DNA from 2 places in the Brevibacillus sp. LEMMJ03 genome. Region 2 is predicted to be linked to the other one. Evidence: predicted binding sites of a transcription regulator. Region 2 holds the regulator's gene; the other holds the start of a gene.

Region 1 (4,856 bases), on a different contig from region 2:
CGGGCCGTGTCAGTTTTTCTTGGCGTGATAGGCTGCGGCGATTCGGGCCGCCACCTCCGCGTTGTGCTTCACCAGGGCGATGTTGGTCTGCAGGCTCTTGCCGGCCGTCAACAGTTTGACCCGGTCGAGCAGGAACGGTGTCACTTGTTTTCCGGTGATGCCCTTTCCCTTCGCTTCCGCCAGCGCTTGCTGGATGACGGCTTCGATCTCGCGGTGATTCAGCGCGTCCGCTTCCGGCACCGGATTGGCGATGACCAGACCGCCGTTCAGTCCCAACTGCCACTTGGTGTCCATCAGCGCCGCCACTTCCTCCGGCGTGTCCAGGCGGAAATCGACGCCAAAGCCGCTCTCGCGGGCAAAGAAGGACGGGAACTCGTCCGTGCGGTAGCCGACAACCGGCACACCGTGAGTCTCCAGGTATTCCAGCGTGCGCCCCAGGTCGAGAATCGACTTGGCCCCGGAGCAGACGACGGCCACGTTGGTTTGGGCCAGTTCGGTCAGGTCAGCGGACACGTCCCAGGTGATCTCCCCTTCGCGGTGCACCCCGCCGATGCCGCCGGTGGCGAAGACGCGGATGCCGGCCAACTGCGCGGCGATCATCGTGGCGGCTACAGTCGTGGCGCCGATTTTACCGCTCGCCAGGATGTACGGAAAGTCGCGGCGGCTCACTTTTTCCACCGACTTGTTGGTGGCGAATTCCTCCAGCTCGCTCTCCGTCAACCCGATCTTGATTTTTCCGTTCATGATCCCGATGGTGGCCGGCACGGCGCCGTTGTCGCGGATGATCCGCTCCACTTCTTTGGCCATTTCGAGGTTTTGCGGGTACGGCATGCCGTGGGAGATGATCGTCGTCTCCAGCGCCACGACCGGCTGGTTGTTCTCCAGCGCGTGACGCACTTCTTCCGTATAGGTGAGGTATTCTTTCATTCGTTATCGCTCCTTTTCGTACTGCCTTACTGTTTGTGCGAGCTGCTCCGGCTGCAGCAGCGGCGAGACCGACTGCTCCGTCTGCAGGGTCAGGGCGGATGCGGCCAATCCGAGGCGGCAGGCTTGTCCGAACGATTCACCGTTGACGATGCCGTACAAAAGCCCGGAGGCAAACGCGTCGCCCGCACCGGTGACATCCACCACGTCCGTCGGATACGGGGCCAGGTGTTCCGCCTGTTCCGCCGATTGATAGTACACGCCCTGCTCGCCCATCGTGACGACCACCCGCTTGACGCCCCGCTCTCGTATCCGGCGGCACGCCTCGGCGCACTCTTCGACCGACGCGATCGGCATGCCCGCCAGCAGTTCCGCCTCTTCCCGGTTGGGCAGGATCGCGTCCACGCCGTCCAGCCTCTCCGGCAGTTTCTTCGCTTTGGCGGAAGAGACCGGATCGACAAACAGCGGGATGTTTTCCGTGCGGCAGCGCTCGATGATGTACGCCAGGCAATCCGCCGGCAGGTTGGTATCGAGAAAAACGGCCCGCGCCGCCGCGATGTGGGACCACTTGTCCGCGAACATCTCCGGGGTGAGCGCGTCGTAGATGTCCATGTTGGCCAGCGAGACCACCATCTCCCCGTCGATGTCCAGGAGCGCGGTGTTCGTGCCCGTACGCCGGGCGGGCAGCCGCCACACCTGGCTGACGTCCACGCCGTGCCTTTTCGTCTCCTGCAAAATCCACTCGCCCTCTTTATCTTCGCCGACGCAGCTAATCAGCGTGACGCTGCTGCCCAGCCGCCCCAGGTTTTCGGCGATGTTGCGCGCCACGCCGCCGCACGACTCGGTGATGGTCACCGGATTGGACGAATGCAGCCGCACTTTTTGCTTCCCGCGCGCCTTCCGGTCCAGGTTGGCTCCGCCGATGCAGACGATTCGCCCTTCGTCGCGCAGCACATAGGCACGTCCCTTGATCTCGCCCCGTTTGGTAAGCTGGGCGATGTACCCGGCCACCGCCGAGCGGGAAATGCCCATCTTGTCGGCCAGCTCCTGCTGGCTGATAAACGGATTTTCACGAATGTAGCGCAGGATTTGCTGTTCCTTGTCCACGGCCCTCCTCCTTTCTTCTGCCATCATTCCCCTTTTTCTTTCGCATTCTCTTTTCAAACAAAAGTTTATCACATAAACAAATGTTTGAGAAGAGAAAATCATGGACTCCCGATCCCCCCAAACGAGAAACGCGCACCTGCGGCCCCGTAACGGGCCGTCGGAGCGCGTCGGGATTGTCCCCGGTAATCGACGATGGGGACCGGCGCGATCTCGCATGCTGCGGTACAAAACAAGCGAAAACATCTGCGAGAGCGAGGTCACCCACGTGAACACGATCGAACTGATCGAAGTTGTGCTGCCCCACGAGCGCATGGCCTACCGCGACATTCTGCTGCTTGCCGACGACTGGGAAGAAGAAGTCGAGCGGTACATCCGGGAAGGAGAACTGTATATCGCAGCGGACGGGCAGCGAGTCCTCGGCGCCTGCCTGATGATCCCCGCCTCTCCCGACGAAGCGGAGATCAAAAACATCGCCGTCCTGCCGGAATACCGGGGCAAAGGGCTGGGCAAGGAGATCATCCGCGGAAAACGGCATCCGCGCGCTGGACATGGTCGTGTTTGAACGATTGCTGTAACGCTTCCGGGGATGAGCCGCCCCTGTTTCGCGCACACTAAGCAAAAACAGGTGGGATCTCAGATGGCTGACCAACGGGAAAAGCGAAACGACGAAGACGAGTATTTTTTCTTTGACCTGTCCGACGAGAGCCACGAAAAAATATTGGAGAAAGAGCTGCGGGAAGCGAAGGAAAATCCGCTGGGCCCGCTGGAGGAAGTCACCAAAGTGGAGTACTAGGACACAGATTGCCGGCAACCCCCTGCCCGCTCATATCACAAGCGCCGGGGGTTCGCCGATCCATTCATGCCGATTCCTCCTGCCGGCCCTTCCATTTGACAAGACCTGCCTTCTCGTGTACCATTATCTCAAATTAGAGATATTAAACAGCGAAGCAAAGGAGGGGCATCCTTCATGGCAGATACGCAGCAGCGAAACGAGTCACTTGAGCTTCTGATTGTGCTGTCCCGTTCCTACAACTGGGTCACGGCCCATACCAACCGCGACATCCGCCGCCATGGATTGAACCCGACGGAATTTGGCGTCCTGGAAGTCCTGTACCACAAAGGCCCCCAACCGCTGCAGCAAATTGGCGAAAAAATCCTGATCTCCAGCGGAAACATTACCTACGTCGTGGATAAACTAGAAAAGAAGCAGCTGCTGGTGCGCAAGCCGTGTGCCGAGGATCGGCGCGTCATTTACGCGGAGCTGACCGACCAGGGCAGACAGTTTCTGGCCGATATTTTTCCATCCCACAAGGAAGCGGTCGAAAAGGCAGTGAGCGGCCTTACCGCCGAAGAAAAACGGCAGGCGATCGCGCTGTTGAAAAAGCTGGGGCGGGCCGCGCAGGAGAGTTTCTAGAAAACACCTGCTGCCCCCGGCCAAAAAAGACCTTGACAAAACAGATCACGCGTAATAATCTTGAAATCAAGATTTAAAAAATAAAAGTTATCAGCTTACAAAAGGAAAGGGGAATGAAACCACATGAGCAAGGTTCTGTTTGTGAAAGCCAACAACCGTCCCATCGAACAATCCGTCAGCGTGAAGCTGTATCACGCGTTTCTGAATAGCTACAAAGAATCCCACCCGAACGACGAGGTAGTGGAACTGGACCTGTTTGCGGAAAACCTGCCCTACTACGACGTGACGAAAATCAACGCCATGTACAAATCCGGCCAAGGCATCGAGCTGACCGCGGAAGAGCAAAAGGCGGCCGATCTGGTGAACAAGTATCTGAACCAGTTCCTGGAGGCCGACAAAGTGGTGTTCGCCTTCCCGCTGTGGAACTTCACCGTGCCTGCCGTGCTGCACACTTACATTGATTACCTGTGCCAGGCCGGCAAAACGTTCAAATACACCCCGGAAGGTCCGATCGGCCTGCTGAACAACAAAAAAGTGGCCCTGCTGAACGCGCGCGGCGGCATCTATTCCGAAGGTCCGGCCGCTGCGGCGGAAATGGCCGTAAACTACGTGCAAAACGTCCTCGGCTTCCTCGGAGTGAAAGACATCTCCACCGTGATCGTGGAAGGGCACAACCAATTCCCGGACAAAGCCGAAGCGATCGTGCAGGAAGGCTTGGAAAAGGCTGCAAAACTGGCGGAGACCTTCTAAGGCCCGCCGGCCTTTTTGGACAAATATCTTAACTTTAAGAAACTAAAATTAAAAATATATGAAGGAGAGATGAACATCATGATCGATCTTGGTTTGTTGATCATTCGCCTGGTCGTGGGTTTGACGTTCGTGGGGCACGGCGCACAAAAACTGTTTGGCTGGTTCGGCGGCTACGGCTTGAAAGGAACCGGCGGATGGTTGGAGTCCATCGGCTTGAAGCCGGGCGTTACCATGGCGCTGTTGGCCGGCCTGGGTGAGCTGGTGGGCGGCCTGCTGTTTGCCGCCGGTGTCGGCACGTGGGTCGGCGCGCTGTTGATCGCCCTGACCATGCTGGTGGCGATCGTCAAAGTCCACGGCGCCAACGGCTACTGGGCGACGCAAAACGGATACGAATACAACCTGGTGCTGATTGCGGTGGCGATCGGCGTGGCCCTGATCGGCCCCGGCGCTTACGTCCTGTTCTGAACGCACAGAGAATGGGCGCTCCCGGACAGCATCCCTGAGTTGAAGGAGGAACCGCACATGCACATCGCTGTTTATTCGCAAAACGAACAAGGCAAAGGCCATTTCGGCAGCGGCGAGATCGTGGAGAACAAACCGATCGGCTTTCCGCACGAACACTCGGCCGTCAAACGCGTCGGACCGCTGTTTTACTGGGCCT
Region 2 (16,054 bases):
CTTCTTCACGCTGTCCGAGGAAGCGTTTGCGAACAGCCTGCGGCCGATGCTGGACGCGTGGGAGAAAACCGGTGAGGATGTTCCGCTCGCCGCCGACCTGCAGGAGGACCCCGCGTTTGTCAAAGGGCGCTTCAACCTGTTTATCTCCACGTACTGGCAGCTTTTTTTCGCCTCGCAGTGGGAGGCGTTGGCGCCCCGGTTTGTACGGGAGGCGGAACGGATCCATCTGTCGCTGCGCTCGCTGGATGAGATCACGGCCTATTTGCGGACGATCGCTCCCCGCTTCCGCTACGATGCCGAGCAGGAGCAGCTCGTCTGGGAAAACGGCGCTCCCGACGCTCAACACGTTCAGCAGTTGGTCCTCTACCCCAGCCATTTTTACACCGGCGCTGCGTCCCTCGCCAAAAAAGGGGCCTGCGCTCACCTGCTCTATCATTTCGAACAATGCAAAACGCCCTGTTAAGGGCGTTTTGCGTATTGCAGCATGTGCGCAACGATTAACCGATCCAGTTGTTGACTCATCTTTACAATCTCAGGGTCGTTAAAATTGTAACCGGCATCCTTGGCTGCGCGTTCCAGTTGCTGCCGCAGATCATCAATCATCTTCTGCGTAATGTTCATGCTGCCAGACCCCCACCCGACTCGATCAACCACTATTTTACATTATTTGATAATGCGTGGAAAGAGGAGAATGTCCGCGGGAGCGGCCGTGCCAAAAAAAGGAAGCCCTGCATCCGTTGGAGATGCAGGGCTTTCGCTTTCGTGCGTTTACTTGTTCAGCACGTGAATCGGATGGCCCAGGGCCAGTTCCGCAGCTTCCATCGTCACTTCGCCCAGGGTCGGGTGAGCGTGAATGGTGAGCTCGATGTCTTCCAGCGTCGCTCCCATCTCGATGGCGAGGCCGATTTCGGCGATGATGTTGGACGCTTCCGGTCCGACAATCTGGGCGCCCAGCACCAGATTGGTGCCTTTTTCGGCGATCAGTTTCACGAAGCCTTCACCGGCATTGACAGACAGCGCGCGGCCGTTCGCGGCAAACGGGAAGCGGCCCGCCACGTAGTCGATGCCCTGTTCCTTGGCTTCTCTTTCGCTGATCCCGACGCTGGCGATCTCCGGATCGGAGAAGACGACAGCGGGGATGGCCTTGTAGTCCACTTCAGACGGACGGCCGGCAATCGCTTCCGCAGCCACTTTGCCTTCGTAGGAAGCCTTGTGGGCCAGAGCCGGGCCGGCGACGATGTCCCCGATCGCGTAGACGTTGGGGATGTTGGTGCGGCCCTGTTTGTCCACCACGATGTAGCCGCGGTCGGTCAGGTTCATGCCGATGTCGCGCACGCCCAGTTCGTCCGTGTTGGGACGGCGGCCGACGGTTACCAGCACGTACTCCGCTTCAAACTGCATCTGCTCCCCTTTTACTTCCGCCGTGACGATCACGCCGTCTTCCTTTTCCTCCATGCCTTGGGCGAGCGCCTTGACGTTGATGTCCACGCCCAGCTTTTTCAGCTTGCGTTCCACCAGGCGGGTCATCTCCGGCTCGAATCCCGGCAGGATCTGGTCAGAGCCTTCCAAAATGGTTACCTTGGTGCCGAATTTGGCAAAGACGGTACCCAGCTCGATGCCGATGTAGCCGCCGCCGATCACGACCAGGCTCTTCGGAATTTCCGTCAGGGACAGGGCTTCCGTCGAGGAGAGCACGCGCTTGCCAAACGGGAACGCCGGCAGTTCGATCGGACGGGAACCCGTGGCGATGATGCAGTGGTTAAAGCGGTAGCGGTTCACGTCGTAGCCGTGGAAGACCCGCACTTCGTTTTCGCTGACAAACAGCGCTTCGCCGGGGATTACCTGAATCTTGTTGCCCTTGAACAGCGAGGCGACGCCGCCGGTCAACTGCTTGACGATGCCGTTTTTCCACTCTTGGACTTTGGCGAAGTCCACTTTTACGTTTTCCATGGTGATGCCCATGTTCGCCGTGTGCTGAGCCTGCTCATACGTGTGAGCCGCGTGAATCATCGCTTTGGACGGAATGCAGCCGACGTTGAGGCACACGCCGCCCAGGTCGGCTTTCTCCACCACGGCGACGGATTTGCCCAGTTGGGCGGCGCGAATGGCCGCCACATAGCCGCCGGGACCGGCGCCGATGACGAGAACGTCCACTTCTGTGGTAAATTCACCTACTACCATCGTTCTTATCCCTCCATGACGAGCAGCGTCGGGTTTTCCAGGAGCTGCTTCACGTAGTTGACGAAACGCTGCGCCGGTTCGCCGTCAATCAGGCGGTGGTCAAAGCTGAGCGACAGGGACAGCACTTGGCCGACCACGATTTCGCCGTTTTTCACTACCGGTTTTTCGCTGATGCGGCCTACGCCGAGAATGGCGACTTCCGGGTAGTTGATGATCGGCGTGAAGAACATGCCGCCCGCGGAACCGATGTTGGTGATGCTGAAGGTGGAGCCTTTCAGCTCGTCTGACGTCGCCTTGCGTTCGCGCGCCTTTTTCGCCAGTTCGCCGATCTCGCCGGCGATTTCAAAGATGGATTTGCGGTCTGCCGCTTTGACAACCGGCACCACCAGACCGTCATCGGTGGAAGTGGCAATGCCGATGTTATAGTACTTTTTGTAGACGATCTCTTGTTTTTCGTCGTCGATGGAGGCGTTCAGTTCCGGGAACTTTTTCAGTCCGGCCACGACCGCCTTGACGATGAACGGCAGATAGGTCAGCTTTACGCCGCGCTCTTCCGCCAGCGGTTTTGCTTCCTTGCGCATTGCCACCAGGTCGGTGACGTCCACTTCGTCGAAAATGGTAACGTGCGGAGCCGTGTACGCCGATTTGACCATCGCTTTGGCAATGGCTTTGCGGATGCCTTTGAGCGGAACGCGCTCCTCCACTTCACCCGCCTGTGCGGTGTAGTGTACGGTCGGTGCCGCAGCCGCCTGCTGTACGCCGGTCGGCGCTTGCGCTGCAGGTGCAACCGCTTCGGCCTGTGCTTGGGCAGCTTGAGCTTGTGCCGGTGCTGCCGCGCCGCCTGCGAGGAAGCGGTCTACGTCTTCGCGCGTGATGCGGCCCAATTTGCCGGTACCCGGCACCAGCGCGAGCTGAACGCCTTTTTCACGCGCGTATTTGCGCACGGACGGGGTCGCCAGCACGTGCTTGCGGTCTACAGGTGCCGCCGTTGCCGTCGCTTGCGCCAGCGGCGTGTCCAGCGGCTGGTTGGCGTTGGCGCTCACTTGGGAGCCGATGTCGCAGCCCGGTTCCATCTTGTCTTCTTTTGCCGGCTCGGCCGCAGCCGGAGCTTCTCCATGACCGTGATCCGGCAGGTTGGGCAGTTCGCCTTCCACCTCAAATTCGATCAGCGGATCGCCGACGACGGAAACGGTGCCCTCGGTCACTTTCAGTTCCAGCACTTTCCCTTTGACCGGAGACGGCACTTCCACGACCGCCTTGTCATTTTGCACTTCCATGATCACTTGGTCTTCTTCTACGGTATCCCCCGGCTTCACGTGCCATTTGACGATTTCGCCTTCATGGATGCCCTCGCCAAGCTCCGGGAGTCTGAATGTAAAACGACTCACGTTATCTCCTCCTTATTAAACGCTCCGACGTAATGGCGCACAGATGTGCCTAAAGAAGGCGGAAAGCTGATCTTTCCGCCGCATGTGCAGTTCAACCGTTAAAAGTCGAGGACTTGCGTCAGGCCGTCCACGACGCGTTTTACATCAGGCAGCCAGATGTCTTCCGCCTGCGCGAACGGGTACACCGTATCCGGCGCGGTGACGCGAAGCACCGGCGCTTCCAGGTGCAGGATGGCGCGTTCGTTGATTTGAGCGATGATTTCGGCAGCCACGCCGGAGGTTTTTTGCGCTTCCTGCACGACGATGGCACGGTTCGTTTTCTTCACGGATTCCACAATGGTGTCGATGTCGATCGGATTGATGGTGCGCAGGTCGATCACTTCCACTTTCGCGCCGCGCGCCTTCTCGATCTCTTCCGCCGCTTTCAGGCTGGTATGAACCATGGCGCCATAGGTGATGATGGTAACGTCGCTGCCTTCCTTCACCACGTTGGCCTTGCCCAGCGGAATGGTGTACTCGCCCTCCGGCACCTCCTGACGGAAAGAGCGGTACAGTTTCATGTGCTCCAGGAACACGACCGGGTCGTTGTCGCGGATCGCGGAGATCAAAAGCCCTTTTGCATCGTACGGGTTGGACGGGATGACGACTTTCACGCCGGGCGTCTGCAGAATCAGGCCTTCCAGCGAGTCAGCGTGCAGCTCCGGAGTTTTCACGCCGCCGCCAAACGGGGAGCGGAACGTCACCGGGCTGTGGTAGCGGCCGCCGGAACGGTAGCGCATCCGGGAAGCCTGGGACGCGATCGCGTCAAAGGTTTCAAACACAAAGCCAAAGAACTGGATTTCCGCAACCGGACGGAAGCCGTTGACGGCCAGACCCACGGCCAGACCGCCGATACCGGACTCCGCCAGCGGCGTGTCAAACACGCGATGTTCGCCGAACTCGGCTTGCAGACCTTCCGTCGCGCGGAAGACCCCACCGTTTTTCCCCACGTCTTCCCCGAAGACGAGAACGGTTTCGTCGCGCTTCAATTCACAGCGCAATGCATCCGTGATGGCTTGAATCATAGTCATTTGTGCCATGGCTTACTTCGACTCCTTCGCCAGATATTCTGCCTTTTGCTCTTCCAGCGCCGGCGGCAGTGTTTCAAACATGACGTCGATCAGTTCGCTCACTTTCATCTTCGGCGTTTCGTCCGCTTTCTTGATGGCGTCGGCAACCGCCTGCTTCGCTTCTTCAATGACTGCTTCTTCGTCTTTTTCGCTCCACAGCCCTTTGCTTTCCAGGAACTTGCGGAAGCGGATCAGCGGGTCTTTTTGCTCCCATTCGTTTTGCTCTTCGCCGGTGCGGTAACGGGTCGGGTCGTCGCCGGCCATGGTGTGCGGACCGTAGCGGTAGGTGAGCGCCTCGATCAGGGTAGCGCCCTCCCCGTTGATACCGCGCTGTTTCGCTTCCTGCACCACGTGGTACACGGCCAGAACGTCCATGCCGTCTACACGCGCGCTGGCGATGCCGGCCGCTTTCGCTTTGATCGCGATGTTCTCGGCTGCGGTTTGTTTCTCAAACGGAACGGAGATGGCGTAGCCGTTGTTTTGCGAGAAGAAGATCACCGGCAGTTTGTAGACGCCGGCAAAGTTCATGCCTTCGTAGAAGTCGCCCTGGGAGGTGGCGCCGTCACCGAAGTAGGTGATGGCCACGCGCTTTTCGCCGCGCAGCTTGTAGCCCATGGCGACGCCGGCAGCCTGGGTACATTGGGCCGCGATGATGATCTGCGGCATCAGCACATTGACGCCTTCCGGAATGCGGCCGCCCTCAATGTGGCCGCGGGAGTACAGGAACGCCTTGTGCAGCGGGTAGCCGTGCCACACCATTTGCGGGATGTCGCGGTAGCTCGGCAGGATGAAGTCTTCTTTGGACAGTGCCGCTTCCGAACCGATCATGGACGCTTCCTGACCGGCCACCGGAGCGTAGAAGCCGAGACGGCCCTGACGGTTGAGGCTGATGGCGCGCTGGTCCCACACGCGGGTAAAGACCATTTTGCGCATCAGTTCGCGCAGTTCATCGTCGGAGAGCTTGGGCATCAGGTCAGGACGAACAACCGTACCGTCCGGAGCAAGGATTTGCAGCGGGGTGTTGTTGCCTGTTTGTTCAACAGCAGTGTTTACACTCATCACTTTCACCTCGTCACTGGTATCGTGGAAAATTAGACAGCCCTCGCTGGCAGCGGCGGAACCGGAGCCGCGCTCGTGCAGAGAGGGAAAACTGCCTAAAAAACAATGAGGAAATTTCACTTGTGCTGAAAGTGCTTACAAACACGTTCGCACACCCTGTTATATCTCAGTTCAAATATCTGTTCAACGTGTTATAGTATTGATATTACAGGGTTTATTTCCTTGCTGTTATCATTTACTATAAAATCTGTATCAGTTTTTTTCAAGGCTAAGTTGGGAAATTCCTGCACTTGGGAGGCGGATCGCCATGTCCGACTATGTAAAACGTACCATTGTCAAAGAAGAAGTGCCCAGTCTTCACGTGGACACTCCCCGTTCCGTCAAGGTGTACCTTCCGCCCGGATACAACGAACTGCTCTCGTATCCGGTCGTCTACTGCCAGGACGGCAACGATTTTTTTACCATGGGCCGGATTGCCACCATCGCCAACCAACTGATTCTGGATGAAGGGATGGAGCCGTTTCTCATCGTCGGCGTTTCCGTGGAACGAAGCAAACGGACGAGTGAATACTCCCCCGTCGGTTCGCGCCATGACGGATACAAACGCTTCTTTACAGACGAACTGCTCCCCTACATCGAGGAGCGTTATCCGGTGCGCCGCGATCCGAAATCCCGCGTCTTGGCGGGCGACTCGCTGGGGGGAACGGTCTCCCTGCACATCGCGCTGGACCGTCCCGATCTGTTTACACGCGTGCTGTCCCTCTCCGGCGCCTTTTTCCAGCCGACCCTGGATCGGATCGCACAGGAATCCACCCTCTCCTGGCTGGACATCTGGATGGTGGTCGGTCTGGAGGAAACGGCTGTGGAGACGCATATCGGCACGTTTGATTTCGTGGAGTGGAACCGCGCCGCCCGGCAGGCGCTCACGGACAAACAGGCTGCCGTCTCTTACCGCGAAAAGCCGGGCAGTCACGTATGGGGGCTGTGGCAAAAGGAACTGCCGGACGGTCTGCGCCACTTTTTTCCCGCCCTGCCGCTGTGAAAACCCGCGTCACGGGCCCTCAATACAATCCGTTGATCTCCCGAATCTCCGCGTACGGGTAGTAGCTGCCATCCGTCAGGTATACTCCCTGATGGGTGGCCTTTTCAATCTCGCCCGCCACCTGTCTGGCGTCGCTCAGCACAATGTTGACGATCCTGCTTTCGTCCCGCTGCATCTGATGCTGCACCAACTGGCGCTGTTTGGCGGAAATCATCGGCATCCCTCTTTCTTTTCCCTATTGTTGGATACCTATAGTATTGCTCGCTTCGGGCGATTTACTCCCCGAACGCGGCCGCCCTGCTCCCTCACGATTCCCTGTTGACGGATATATTCAACACTGTTATACTTTTTTACGTTCATTTTACTTTACTCAATTAAACAATTAAACAAGTAAAATGGTAAAACCTTATGTGGAAGCGGGCGCGGCACTGTTCTGCGGCGTGCCTCCCCGCTTGTCCGGTTGTGTTCGGCCGGAACCCCGCCTTTACGGATGGGCTGACATCAAGGTATGACTTCATGACATGTGGAGGGATTCCAATGAGTTCGCAAAAATGGGGCTTCTGGCTGCTGACCGCCTTCGTGGTGGGAAACATGGTCGGATCCGGCATTTTCATGCTGCCCAATACGCTGGTGCAAGCGTCCAGTCCGCTGGCTGTGCTGCTCGCCTGGCTGCTGACCGGGTTTGGCGTGCTGATGATCGCGCTCGTCTTTGGCAACCTGTCCGTCCGCCGGCCCGATTTGACCGCCGGCCCGCAGAGCTACGCCCGCGCCATGTTTGATAATCCGCGCGCCGGAAAGATCGCCGGTTTCAGCATGGTCTGGGGGTACTGGGTGGCAAACTGGGCGGGCAATGTCGCCGTCATCACCACGTTTGCCGGGTATCTGTCCGCGTTTTTTCCGATCATGCAGGACAAAACCGTCCTGTTCTCGCTCTTTTCCTTTCAGGTGGAAAAAGGAAAGCTCACGACGTTTCTCGTCTGCACCGCGCTGCTGTGGGGCTTCCACACCTTGTTGGTGCGGGGGCTGAACGGCGCAGGCAAGCTGAACTTCCTGTCTACGGCCACCAAGGTGCTGGGATTTGTGCTGTTTATCGGCGTCTGCCTGTTTGCCTTCAATGCGGCCAACATGGGCGATTTCTACACCCCGATCACGGATGACCAGGGCGTGATTCACGGGCTGCCCAGCCAGGTGAACATGGCGATGCTGGCTACGCTGTGGGCCTTCATCGGGATTGAGTCGGCTGTCGTCCTCTCCGGACGTGCCCGCTCCCAACGCGACGTGCGGTCGGCCACGATCGCCGGGCTGCTGATTTCGCTCGTCCTGTACATGGGCATCACGTTCCTGACGATGGGGGTCCTGCCGCTCGAACAACTGCGAGAGTCGGACAAGCCGCTGGTGGACGCCTTGTCCCAAGTGATCGGCAGCACCGGCGGGACGGTCATGGCCGTGCTGGCCATCGTTTCGCTCATCGGCAGCACCATCGGTTGGCTCCTGATCGGGTCGGAGCCGCCGTTTCAAGCGGCCCGCGCCGGCATGTTCCCCGCTTCGTTCGCCAAGGTAAACGCCAGCGGAAGTCCGGTTCGCTCGCTGACCGTTACGAACCTCATGTCGCAGTTGTTCATTTTTTCGACGATTTCCGGCACGATTGCCGAAGCGTACCACTTTGTCATCACGGTGGCGACGCTGGCCATCCTCCTGCCCTACCTGGCTTCCGCCGTGTTCCAGCTCAAGCTGGTGGCTGTCGGCGAGACGTATGAACGGCAGCCGGGCGCCCGCCTCTTTGACGGCGTGGTGGCCGTGCTGGCTGCGCTGTTCTCGCTCTGGGTGATCAAGACGGGGACGGCCGACATGAAAACGCTGCTGTTCGGACTGGCTCTCTACGCGGTCGGGCTGCTGCTCTATCCGGTGATGACGCCGCGACAGACGGCGGCAGCCGCCCCTTCGCCGCAGGCAGACCCCGAACGCAATTAAATGTAAATAAATAAAGAGAAAAAAGGCATGTCCATGCGGGGCATGCCTTTTTCTTTCCGGAATCGTCCATCGGCTCCATTCACCAGCCGACGTCATGGACCACGAACAACGTGGAACATGCAAAAAACGCCTCCCGCTTCCGGGAGACGTGTATCTCGCTTGTGATGGCGGATGGGGTGGGATTTGAACCCACGAGACGGCTCAACACCGCCTACACGATTTCCAATCGTGCTCCTTCGGCCACTCGGACACCCATCCATTTTTCGTGACGAGTGATAGTATACACCGTTTTTTTCGGCAAATCAATAGGGAAAATCGGCTCCAGACGAAAAAAACGTGCAGCGCGATGGACGCATGCTGCACGTTTCTGCCGTTACGCCGTCAAGACCGATTCGATGATCTCCAGCGTCTTGACGATGTCTTGGTCGCCGATATGGCGGTGGGTGGTGAAGCGGACCACGTATTCGTCGAAATCGACGGCCCGCACGCCCCGTTCGGCGAGGCGGGCCAAAAATTGCTCGGCGGTCAGTCCGGCCGATTCCGTGCGGACCAGGACGATGTTGGTCTCCACCGGCTCCACGTGCAGGCCGAGCTTGCGCAGCCCTTCCGCCAGCATGCGTGCCCGGGCGTGGTCCTCCTGGAGCCGCTCCGTCATCTCCGTCAACGCGAGAATCCCCGGCGCGGCCAGGTAGCCCGCCTGCCGCAGGCCGCCGCCCAGCTTTTTGCGCCACCAGCGGGCCTCTTCGATGAATGCCCGATCGCCGGCCAGAATGGAACCGACGGGGGCGCTCAGTCCCTTGGACAAACAGACGGTGACCGAATCGGTATGGCGGGTAAACTCCGTCACATCCCGTCCCAACGCAACGGCTGCGTTGAACAGGCGGGCTCCGTCAAGGTGAACGGCTGCCCCGTGTCGTTTGGCCGTTTCGTATACGGCCTCCATCTGTTCCGGCGCAACCACGGCGCCGCCAGCCCGGTTGTGCGTATTTTCCATGCACACCAGCCTGGTTCGCGGAAAGTGAATGTCGGCACCGCGGATGGCACGGGCCACGTCGGCCGCCTGCAGCGCGCCGCGAACCCCCGCCAGTGTCCGCGTCTGCACGCCGGCCAGCGCCGCCACCGCTCCCCCTTCGTAGTAAAAGATGTGGGAATTGGCCTCCATGATCACTTCGTCCCCGCTGACGCAGTGGGTCAGCACCGCCACCTGGTTTCCCTGGGTGCCGCTGGTGACGAACAGCGCCGCTTCCTTCCCCAGTCGTTCCGCGGCGATGCTCTCCAGCCTGTTGACGGTCGGGTCCTCCCCGTACACGTCGTCTCCCACTTCCGCCTCCGCCATCGCGCGAATCATCGCTTCCGTCGGTTTGGTCACCGTGTCACTTCGCAAATCAATGGTCATGCAGATTCCTCTCCTCTCTTCCTTCCATTTTAACACTTTGCGCATTGCACATCGATTTTCCTGTTTGGTAAGATGGAGAGGACACTTTTTTAATAGTAAGGAGACTGCCCCGCATGAATGTAAAAATCACCCGCAACGCCGCGAAGCAACTGAAAGCCGTGCTGGACCAGGAAGAAGACAAGGAGCTGAAACTGCGCGTCTACGTCACGCATAAGCACAGCGACCACGCCCACTACGGCCTGGCGCTGGACAAGCCCGGTGCCGACGACGCGGTCGTCTCCACTGACAAGGAGATCGACGTGATCGTCAGCAAGGACGAGCCTCTGCTGGACGGCGTGGTCATTGACTACCTGTACCTGCCGGAAGAAGGCTACGTCATCACCAATCCGTCCAAAGGCAATCACGGGGATCACTGATTCCAATGAAAAAGCTCTCTGCGCGACATCCTTCGCAGAGAGCTTCTTTCTTTTTTGAACAAAGCGTCCTCTATGATCTTCCGTACAACAACTCGTCGGGAACATCCCGCAGCAGCGGGGTCATCCGCCCCGCTTCGTGCAGCATCAACAGGCGGTGAACGGGACGGGTCATCGCCACGTACAGCAGCTTGGCGTCCCACTCGCTGTCCGTGTATCGCTCCACATCCAGCAGGATCACCGCGTCAAACTGCAGCCCTTTGGTCAAATACGCCGGCATGACCGTCACGCCGCCGGGGAACCGGCTGTCTTTGGAGCCGAGCAGGACCAGCTCGCTGATCGCGCCGCGCAGCGCCTTGTACGCCTGTTTGCTCTCTTCGGCCGTCCTGGCGACGATGGCGACGGTCTGAAAGCCTTCTTCCTGCAGCTCCCGGACGAGCCGCGCCGTTTGTTCCCACTTTTCGGCCGGAGCCGCGTACGACAGCATCTTCGGCTTTTCCCCGTGCCGCAGCACCGGCTTGGCCATCACCGACTCGGGCAGGCGAATCCTGCGCAGCACCTCGTTGGCGCAGCGCATGATCTCAATCGTGGAACGATAGCTTTGCGCCAGCGTGTAGTACGCGGCGGCAGGCTGGCCGAAGACGCCGCCCGTCAATTCGTCCCACGACTGCAGGCCCCGGTAGGCGTGGATGCCCTGCGCGATGTCGCCCACCACGGTCAAGGACTGGCGCTTCGTCACCAGGGCGATCACGGCGATCTCCAAGGCGCTGAGATCCTGCGCCTCGTCCACCACCGTATGGTCGAACTGCTCCGCCTGTTCGAGCCCGTCCACCAGATGGCGCAGGTACAACAGCGGCGCCACGTCTTCCGGCTCGATCCGCTCTTCGGCAAACAGCACCGCCGACGATCGGCAGACGTCCGCAATCACGCTATCCTCCACGTCATCCGGCGCCAGGCGTCTGAGCAGCGTCTCATCCGTGATCAGCTTCCGGTACGCCGCAAAGACATCCACCTGCGGGAAGGACGACAAGTACTTCTCCAGGATCTGTTCCATCATCCGCTCAAACTTTGTCAGTCCCTGTTTGTCCAGATCGATCCGCATCGTTCGCAGATGGGCAAACAGTTGTTTGTTCATCTCCTGCTTCAGATGCTTGCGCAGCGCCTCGAGACGCTTTCGATAGGGCAGATGGCCGAACTGGCCGGTAAACAGTTCCCGGATCGTCTCCCCGCTGATGGAAAAGACCTGTTGGGTCCGGCTGTAGACAAAGCTCAGCTTTTTAAAAGGGATGTCCGTCTCCGCCAGGTAGCGCAGATAGCTGTCCAAGGCAGCCTTGCAGGCGAGCGAGCCTTTGAACCGCAGGCGGTTTTGCGTCATCTCCCGTTCCCGCCGGTCCTGTCCTTCCTCGAAAAACAGGCGCAGCAGCTTCTGCGGGTCGGTGATGCGCCAGCCTTTGGGCAGAAGCGGCTTGACCAGCTTGGCCGCCCAGTCCAAAAACGTGGCCTGCTGGACGTCATCCACACCCAGTTCCGGAAGCACGTCCGATATGTAGTTGAGAAACAGGCGGTTCGGCGCAAACACCATGAATTTTTTCGACATCATCGAGTCCTGGTAGTTGTAAATCAGGTAGGAGAGGCGGTGCAGCGCGATGGTGGTCTTCCCGCTCCCGGCCACCCCCTGGACGACGATGGGACGGTCTTTGTCCGCCCGAATGATGTCGTTTTGTTCGGACTGGATGGTCGCCACGATGTCCTTCAGCCGACTGTCGTTTGTCTGGTTCAGATTGGCGGCGAGAAACTCATCGATAAACCCTTCCTGGAGAAACTCGTCGGGATGGCCCATTTCCCGGTGGATCGTCTCCTTGACCGCCCCGTCGTAGATTCCGGTAATCTTCCCCTTTTCGATGGCAAAGTTCCGCTTCAGGCGAACTTCTCCGCGGACGATGCCCTTGTCGGTCCGGTAGAAGGCGTCCTTGCTCTCGCCGCTGTAGTAGAGGCCGGCAATCGGAGCACGCCAGTCCACGACCAGCGCATCAAACGTATCGCTCCGGACGATCCCGCGCTTGCCAATATAGACGATGTCCAGCTCGTACGTCTCGTCCTTGAGAAAGTCCACCCGGCCGAAGTACGGTTTGTCCTTCCCTTGGTCTTCCAGATACCGCAGTTCCTTGGCCTTTTTGTAAGCGACCACCTGCTTCACGTAGTCGTCGGTCACTTCCCGAACTTCTTCGCGCAGCATCTCGATCTCCCGTTCGATGGCGGACACCGTTTCATCCAGCCGTTTTTGTTCCCGTTCGTAATCCGGATGCCGAATCGTCACGTCCATACTCCTTTCGCTTCGAACGCGGCTGGCTCAGCCCACATGCCGGCCCAGCCAGACCCCGGCTCCGCAGGCCAACAGGCCAATGCCTACGCTGAGCAGCACATACGCCAATCCGCGTCCGATGTTCCCGTCTCCGAAAAAGGTGACCACCTCCAGAGAAAAGGTGGAAAAGGTCGTAAAGCCGCCCAACAGCCCGGTGGTGAAGAGCAGGTACAGCTCCGGTGAGAGAAACCCCCGCTCCTTTCCCCAGGCGTACAAGAGCCCGATGCAAAACGAACCCACAACGTTGGCCGCCCACGTACCTGCCGGCCAGCCCGGCTGGTTCATCACCAAGCCCAATCCGTACCGCATGATTGATCCCACGGCGCCGCCCACTGCGACAACCAGCCACGACATGCGCATTCCTCCCTGTTCGGCCCATTTCGTCGTAGAAAAAGACATCCAAGCGTCATGCGTGGATGCCTTCCTGTGCCAGTACACGTTATCTTAATGTTTGGGACCGTTGTCTTCAAGATCTTCCACATAGCGGATCGATTCCAGGTTGGCCCGCAGGGACGCCTTGACAGCATCGATGTACTTGCGCCGCAGCGCCTGCTGCTCCTGTTTTTCTTCGTCGGTCAGGCCCTCTTCGCGGGATTTCTTGGCCAACTCGTTGATCCGTTTGATTTCCGCGTCGGTTACCACAGCCTCTCCCCCTACTCTCGGTAATGCCGCTCTATTATAACACATCGGCGGCACAACGCAAACGAAAGGAAATACTTGGGCCTGCTCCGCTGCCTGCGCTGCCGTCTACTCTCCGACGGGAACAGCCAGGCGCTGTCCGGGGTAAATGTTGGAGTTGTCCAGCCGGTTCATCTTTTTGATCGCGTACACCAGTTCACGCACTTCCATGCCGGCTTCGTCCTGGTACTGGACGGCAATTTTCCACAAGCTGTCCCCCGGCTGAACCGTCACTTCCTTCACGGGAACGACCGACGCCGACTCCGATGCGAACACAAGTTCTGTCAAGAAGTAAAAAAAGAGAGAGAATACCACGAAAAACACCAATGCTTGACCGCGTGTCACACCGATGCGGCTGCGGCGCTCCGGTTTTTTGGCAAAGCGGTTGTGTGCGGAAATTGCATGCATGATACCATCCCCCTGCAAACATACGTTCTATCGTCTTGTTCTCATCATAATGCGAACATGTGTTTTGTGTCAAGTTGAAATCGAACTTATGTTTGTCGAACGCAAGATCCCATGGTATAATATAGAAAACATGTTCGAGAAAACAGGGGTGTGGTCCATGTCCAAGCTATCCAATAGACAACAAGCCATTATCGACTTCATTCGCAAGGAAGTCCGCGACAAGGGGTATCCTCCGTCCGTTCGGGAAATCGGCGAGGCCGTCGGGCTGGCCTCCAGCTCCACCGTCCACGGTCACCTGGCCCGGCTGGAAAAGAAGGGGCTGATCCGGCGCGATCCCACCAAGCCGCGCGCGATTGAGCTGTTGACCGATGGCGACCGCTACCAGGAGGACTTCGAAGAATCCGTCGTTCGTGTGCCCGTCATCGGGAAGGTAACGGCAGGGCAGCCGATTACGGCGGTGGAACACGTCGAGGATTACTTTCCCCTGCCGGAGCACATCGTCACCTCGGACAAGGTGTACATGCTCCGCGTGTCGGGCGACAGCATGATCGAGGCGGGCATCCTCGACGGCGACTACGTCATCGTGCGCCAGCAAAACGTGGCCAACAACGGCGACATCGTCGTGGCCATGACCGATGAGGACGAAGCCACCGTCAAGCGCTTCTTCAAGGAAAAAAACCACTTCCGCCTGCAGCCGGAAAACTCCACGATGGAACCGATCATTCTGGACTCGGTCACGATTCTGGGGAAAGTGATCGGGGTGTACCGGTTGATTCACTAGCAAAAGGAGGAGCCCGTATCTTTCCCGACCGTAGGCGAAAGATACGGGCTCCTTTCTGTGTATCGTCGCGGTCAGACCGGAACGATCCGGGGCAGGGGTTGCATCCCGCTGCCCATTCGATTCACGGGCCTACAAGGCGGCGATGAAGAACCAAATGATCATCACGATTTGCAGGACGACCTTGACGACCGCGCTGCCGAGAAATCCGACAAGCGATCCCACGCCCGCCTTAACCGCCCGCTCGAGCGGTTGGTTGGAGACGAACAGCTCCACCAGCACCACAAACAGGAACGGCAGGATCAGCATCCCGAACGGCGGAAACAGGAAAATCCCGAGAAAAATGCCGACCGCCGCGGCAATCGACGACCACTTGGAACCGCCGTACCGCTTCACGAAGTACATGTTGGTCAGCAAATCGGCTCCGTACAGCAGCACGCTCAGCACCGCCATCCCCCACCAGAACGACGCCGGCAGCCCGGCTCCCGGTTCGGCGAGGACAAAGTGGTACAGCAGGAACCCTGCCCACAGCAATATCGTATCCGGCAAAACCGGCAGAAAAATACCGGCGATGCTTGCGACAAACAACGCCACGATGACGATCCACAGCAGTATCTCCATCGGGTACACTCCTTTCTGTAAGGATATACGGATCAGGGCGCCATCCGTTGCATCATTCTTTTCATCCTTGTCCACATTTTTGCCTGATCAGCCCCGTCCGAACCCCGGCGGTACGGGCGGACGGCGCTGACAGAATCCAATTACGACGGCCGGGGGCATGACCGCGTCCTGTTTGTCAAAACGCTTCCCCCGCAGGAGGAAGACTGAGGTGAACAACTGGCACGACCTCACGTATCTGCAAGCGGGAACCCCCCGACAGCGCGCCGCCTGGGAGGCCATCCACCGCTTGGGCATCATGGAGCGGCTTCAGGCATACCAGCCGGTGCTGGCGGGAACGATTCCGCTGGACATCGACGTGGCGGACAGCGATTTGGACGTGATCTGCTGCGCGAGCGATTTGGACGCATTCGATCGCTTCGTTCGCGATGCGTTTGGCCGGCAGGACGGCTTTTCCCAGCAACGCTGTGACGTCAACGGCGTGCCGTCCAGCGTCACTTCCTTTTGGCACGGCGGATTTGCGTTCGAACTGTTCGCCCAGCCCGTACCCGCCGATCGGCAAAACGCCTACCGCCACATGGTGATGGAGGCCCGCCTGCTGGCCCTCTCCGGCGAACAGGCCAGAGAGGGTATCCGGGAGCTGAAGCGGAA

Evidence for each region. The regulator LexA, encoded in region 2, represses DNA repair genes until DNA is damaged. The targets are predictions, from matches to a motif close to CGAACATATGTTCG.
Region 1: a site for LexA is predicted at 2,105-2,118, ahead of FOI68_RS18300 (carbohydrate kinase). Genes of this name have one in related genera too.

What each region holds. Positions count from the first base shown of each region.
Region 1 is NZ_VKJN01000016.1:60,952-65,807, forward strand. Features, by position in the region: gene FOI68_RS18295 (pseudouridine-5'-phosphate glycosidase) at 10-927, opposite strand; gene FOI68_RS18300 (carbohydrate kinase) at 931-2,031, opposite strand; gene FOI68_RS18305 (GNAT family N-acetyltransferase) at 2,246-2,593, shown strand; gene FOI68_RS23615 (hypothetical protein) at 2,669-2,824, shown strand; gene FOI68_RS18310 (MarR family winged helix-turn-helix transcriptional regulator) at 2,999-3,445, shown strand; gene FOI68_RS18315 (FMN-dependent NADH-azoreductase) at 3,569-4,195, shown strand; gene FOI68_RS18320 (DoxX family protein) at 4,274-4,660, shown strand; gene FOI68_RS18325 (pirin family protein) at 4,718-4,856, shown strand, end outside.
Region 2 is NZ_VKJN01000010.1:173,855-189,908, forward strand. Features, by position in the region: gene FOI68_RS14540 (DUF5937 family protein) at 1-463, shown strand, start outside; gene FOI68_RS14545 (aspartyl-phosphate phosphatase Spo0E family protein) at 460-621, opposite strand; gene lpdA (dihydrolipoyl dehydrogenase) at 769-2,181, opposite strand; gene FOI68_RS14555 (dihydrolipoamide acetyltransferase family protein) at 2,187-3,569, opposite strand; gene FOI68_RS14560 (alpha-ketoacid dehydrogenase subunit beta) at 3,668-4,648, opposite strand; gene pdhA (pyruvate dehydrogenase (acetyl-transferring) E1 component subunit alpha) at 4,652-5,737, opposite strand; gene FOI68_RS14570 (alpha/beta hydrolase) at 6,045-6,779, shown strand; gene FOI68_RS14575 (hypothetical protein) at 6,799-6,993, opposite strand; gene FOI68_RS14580 (amino acid permease) at 7,317-8,750, shown strand; tRNA gene FOI68_RS14585 (tRNA-Ser) at 8,916-9,008, opposite strand; gene ltaE (low-specificity L-threonine aldolase) at 9,124-10,146, opposite strand; gene FOI68_RS14595 (HesB/IscA family protein) at 10,260-10,562, shown strand; gene FOI68_RS14600 (HelD family protein) at 10,633-12,876, opposite strand; gene crcB (fluoride efflux transporter CrcB) at 12,910-13,275, opposite strand; gene FOI68_RS14610 (DUF896 domain-containing protein) at 13,366-13,563, opposite strand; gene yneA (cell division suppressor protein YneA) at 13,669-14,007, opposite strand; gene lexA (transcriptional repressor LexA) at 14,165-14,788, shown strand; gene FOI68_RS14625 (DUF456 domain-containing protein) at 14,918-15,406, opposite strand; gene FOI68_RS14630 (DUF4269 domain-containing protein) at 15,615-16,054, shown strand, end outside.